Regions from separate parts of the Streptomyces sp. NPDC059534 genome, predicted to be linked through region 1. Evidence: riboswitches for the same ligand, from Rfam matches in the RefSeq annotation. Region 1 holds a riboswitch; the other holds the start of a gene.
What was found. A riboswitch is a leader RNA that binds a small molecule or an ion and turns the genes downstream of it on or off. The one in region 1 is predicted to bind cobalamin.
Positions count from the first base shown of each region.

Region 2: linked by a shared signal. The riboswitch ahead of ACFVZH_RS14075 (ribonucleoside-diphosphate reductase subunit alpha) and the one ahead of ACFVZH_RS02145 (prenyltransferase/squalene oxidase repeat-containing protein) in region 1 are both predicted to bind cobalamin.

Region 1 covers NZ_JBHWAQ010000002.1:11,194-13,359, reverse strand. The annotation lists gene ACFVZH_RS02150 (MBL fold metallo-hydrolase) at 1-670, shown strand, start outside; cobalamin riboswitch at 736-875, shown strand; gene ACFVZH_RS02145 (prenyltransferase/squalene oxidase repeat-containing protein) at 949-2,166, shown strand, end outside.
Region 2 covers NZ_JBHWAQ010000009.1:140,944-143,109, forward strand. The annotation lists gene mctP (monocarboxylate uptake permease MctP) at 1-312, shown strand, start outside; gene ACFVZH_RS14070 (GNAT family N-acetyltransferase) at 403-903, shown strand; cobalamin riboswitch at 952-1,082, shown strand; gene ACFVZH_RS14075 (ribonucleoside-diphosphate reductase subunit alpha) at 1,214-2,166, shown strand, end outside.

The DNA.
Region 1 (2,166 bases):
GGCCCGCGCGTCCGGCCGGATGCGGACGCTGCCGGGCCTGCGCTCCGCGCTCCCCGACCGCGAGATCGTCCCCGGCGAGCTGCTCGACCTGGCCGGCCGGCGGCTGCGCGCCATCTGGACGCCCGGCCACACCCCCGGTCACGTCTGCCTCCACCTGGAGGAGGAGCACCCCGCGCGGCTGCCCGGCCACGGCCGGCTCTTCTCCGGCGACCACCTGCTGCCCGGGATCTCCCCGCACATCGGTCTGTACGAGGACCCCGACGACGCCACCGGGGCCGATCCCCTCGGCGACTACCTCGACTCCCTCGAACGGATCGGCCGCCTCGGCGTCGCCGAGGTCCTCCCCGCCCACCAGTACGCCTTCGCCGACGCCGCCGGCCGGGTCCGCGAACTCCTCGACCACCACGAGGAACGCCTCACCGGGCTCCTCGGCCTCCTCGCCGCCCCGCTCACCCCCTGGCAGCTCGCCGAACGGATGGAGTGGAACCGGCCCTGGGACCAGATCCCCCACGGCTCCCGCAACATCGCCGTCAGCGAGGCCGAGGCCCATGTGCGCCGCCTCGTGAAACTGGGCCGCGCGGAGGCCGTGACCGGCACGGACCCGGTCACCTACATCGCCGTGGAGCCGGTCGCGCTCCCCGCCCGGCCGGCGGCGCGCCCCCCGCGGTGACCTGCCGCCTCCCCCTGAGTCGGTGCGGTGTGAGGCGTCTCGCACCGCCGGAGCGGAGGGCGTACGGGCCGGTACAGTGAGCGGGTCGTCATCATGCCCGTACGGGGGGAAGACCGGTGCGAATCCGGCACTGACCCGCAACCGTGAGCCGGTCCCCGCAAGGACCGGCAAGTCGGAATGCCCCGCCCGGGACGTGACCGCCGGCACCGTCGAGGAATACGGAGCCGGAGCCTGGTGCCCTTGAGGCGTGCCGGTGCCCGGCCGCAGGAGAGGGCCCCATGAACACCGTCCGCCGCAGCGCCGCCGCGCTCGCCGCCGCCGCCGTCGCACTCGGCGCCGCAGCCGCCGTCCCGGCCGCCGCCGCGCCCTCTCCGACCCCCTCGACCGGCACCCCCGCGACCGGCCTGTACGGCACGAAGGACCCGACGTACGACGGCGTCTGGCGCCAGTCGCTCGCCTTCCTCGCCCAGCGGAGCACCGGCTACCAGCCCGCCGACCAGGCCGTGGGCTGGCTCCTCGGCCAGCAGTGCGCCGACGGCTCGTTCGCCTCGTACCGCGCGGACGCGGCGACGCCCTGTGACGCCAAGACGATGCGGGACACCAACGCCACCGCCGTCGCCGTCCAGGCGCTCGGCGCCGTCCGCCGCCAGGCCGCCGCGCCCGAGAAGGTCGACCAGGCCGTCAAGGCCGGCAGCGCCTGGCTGAAGACCGTGCAGAACAAGGACGGCGGCTGGGGCTACGGCGCCGGCGGCGCCAGCGACGCCAACTCCACCTCGATCGTCGTCGGCGCGCTCGCCGCGACCGGGGAGAAGCCCGGCTCGTACACCTCCGCCGACGGCCGCACCCCGTACGACGCGCTCCTCTCCTTCGCCCTGCCCTGCTCGGACAAGGACGGCGCCGGGGCCTTCGCGTACCAGCCGGACAAGGCTGGCACGCTCCTCGCGAACGCCGACGCCACCGCCGCGGCCACCCTCGCCGGACTCGGCAAGAGCATCGCCGCCACCAAGGCGTCCCCCGAGCAGCCGCCGGTCTGCACCGACCTCACGAAGCCGACCGCCGAGCGGGCCGCCCTCAACGGCGCCTCCTACCTGGCGAAGGCCCTCGCGAAGACCGGCCACCTCACCACCCCGCCGATGCCGGGCGCCACCGACACGACCGAGAAGCCGGACATCGGCAACACCGCCGACGCGGTCGTGGCCCTCGCCGCGGCCGGCGCCGCCCAGGAGGCGGAGCCCGCCCTCGTGTGGCTGGAGAAGAACTCCGCCGCCTGGGCGAAGGAGAGCGGACCGGCCGCGTACGCGCAGCTGATCCTGGCCGCCCGCGCCACCGAGACCGACCCGCGCGAGTTCGGTACGGCGGACCTGGTCGAGCAGCTCAACGCCACCGGCCCCGCGCCCAAGACCCCCGACACCTCCGCCTCCTCCACCAGCGACGACGAGGAGTCCGGCTTCGACATCTGGTGGATCATCGGCATCGGCACGGTCGTCGGCGTCGGC
Region 2 (2,166 bases), on a different contig from region 1:
CGCTGGGCGCTGCTCGCCGGCTGGGCCGTCGGCATGGTCTACGGCACGGTCGCCGCGTACGGCGTCGCCAGCCCGACCCAGAAGCACTTCGGCGGCTCCTCCGCCGAGATCCCGGGCATCGGCGAGATCGGCTACATCGGCCTCACCGCCTTCGTCCTCAACCTCGTCGTCACGGTCGTCCTGACCTTCGTCCTCAAGGCCGTCAAGGCCCCCGAGGGCATCGACGAGACCTCGCCGTCCGACTACACGGCGGACGCCGGCGACACCGGCGTGCGGACCGAGCCGCCGAAGGTCGGCGTCGGGACGCACTGACCCGCGGCACGGCCGTACGCGCAGGGGCCCGGGATTCTCCGCCAGGAGATCCCGGGCCCCCGCGCGTCGCCCGCGGGGGAGACTGGCCCCATGGACTTCACGATCAGGGCGGTACGGCCCGAGGAGCACGAGGAGCTGGGCGAGCTCACCGCGGGCACCTATCTGAACGACGGGCTGCTGAAGTACGGGGCCGAGGACTCGTACCTGCACGTGCTGCGGGACACCGAGCGGCGGGCGCGCGAGAGCGAGGTGCTCGTCGCCGAGGACGGCGACGGGCGGCTCCTGGGCGGGGTGACCTTCGCCCGGGGCGCCACCCCCTGGGCCGACATCGCGGTCGAGGGCGAGGCCGAGTTCCGCATGCTCGTGGTCTCCCCGGAGGCCCGCGGCCGGGGCGTCGGAGAGGCCCTCGTGAGGGCCTGCGTCGAGCGGGCGCGGGACCTCCCCGGCTGCGCGCGTCTCGTGCTCTCCACGGACGTCTCCATGGTCGCCGCGCACCGGATCTACGAGCGCCTGGGCTTCGTCCGCACCCCGGACCGGGACTGGGAGCCGATCCCCGATCACTCTCTGCGCACCTACGCCCTGGAGTTCTGAGCCGGGGCGGCGACACAACATGTGGGGGGTGCCAAGAGCGGCGCCCCCCACATGTATGCTCGTGCTCGCTGTCGACGCAGGGGAATCCGGCGCGAATCCGGAACTGTCCCGCAACGGTGTGCTTCGTGCGGATTCGTACGGAGTCAGTCCGAGGACCTGCCGCCAGCGCACCCGGTCCTTCCGTTCCGGGTGCCACTGACTTCCGGGCCTCGCGGAGTGGGCCGGTGGACACGGCGCGGCCCATGAACCGTTCGCGCCCCTGCCCGCCTTCCCCCGTCGCGGCCCCGGCCGAGCGAGGGAGAGCCCCCACGTGACCATCGCGCCCGCCGATCCGGCTTCGGCCGAGGCTTCCGCGGTCGAGAGCGACGGCCCCGGGACCGTGCTGCTGCGGACCCTGACCGACCTCACCGCCGATCTCCCCGACACCGACCCCGGCAAGGTCGCCGCCGCCGCGCTGCGCGGCCGCAGCGCCGCGTCGGACGAGGCGGAGCTGCGCGAGCTGGCCACCGAGGCGGCCGCGGGCCTGATCGCCGACGACCCGGCGTACTCCCGGCTCGGCGCCCGGCTCCTGACGATCACCATCGCCGACGAGGCGGCCGGGCAGGGCGCGGTCTCCTTCTCCGCCTCCGTCGCCGTCGGTCACCGCGAGGGCCTGATCGCCGACCGCACCGCCGAGTTCGTCGCGCTGCACGCGGACCGGCTCGACGCGACGATCGACGCGGCCGGCGACGACCGCTTCGGCTACTTCGGTCTGCGCACCCTCTACTCGCGCTACCTGCTGCGCCACCCGATCACCCGCCAGGTGATCGAGACCCCGCAGCACTTCATGCTGCGTGTGGCCTGCGGTCTGGCCGAGGACGACAGCGTCCGCGCGCTCGACGAGGTCGCCGCGCTGTACGGGCTGATGAGCCGCCTGGACTACCTGCCGTCCTCCCCCACGCTCTTCAACTCCGGCACCCGCCACCCGCAGATGTCCTCCTGCTACCTGCTGGACTCCCCGCAGGACGAGCTGGACTCCATCTACGACCGCTACCACCAGGTCGCGCGCCTCTCGAAGCACGCGGGCGGCATCGGGCTCTCCTACTCCCGCATCCGCGCCCGCGGTTCGCTGATCCGCGGCACCAACGGGCACTCCAACGGCATCGTGCCGTTCCTGAAGACCCTCGACGCCTCCGTCGCCGCCGTGAACCAGGGCGGCCGCCGCAAGGGCGCCGCCGCCGTCTACCTGGAGACCTGGCACGCGGACATCGAGGAGTTCCTGGA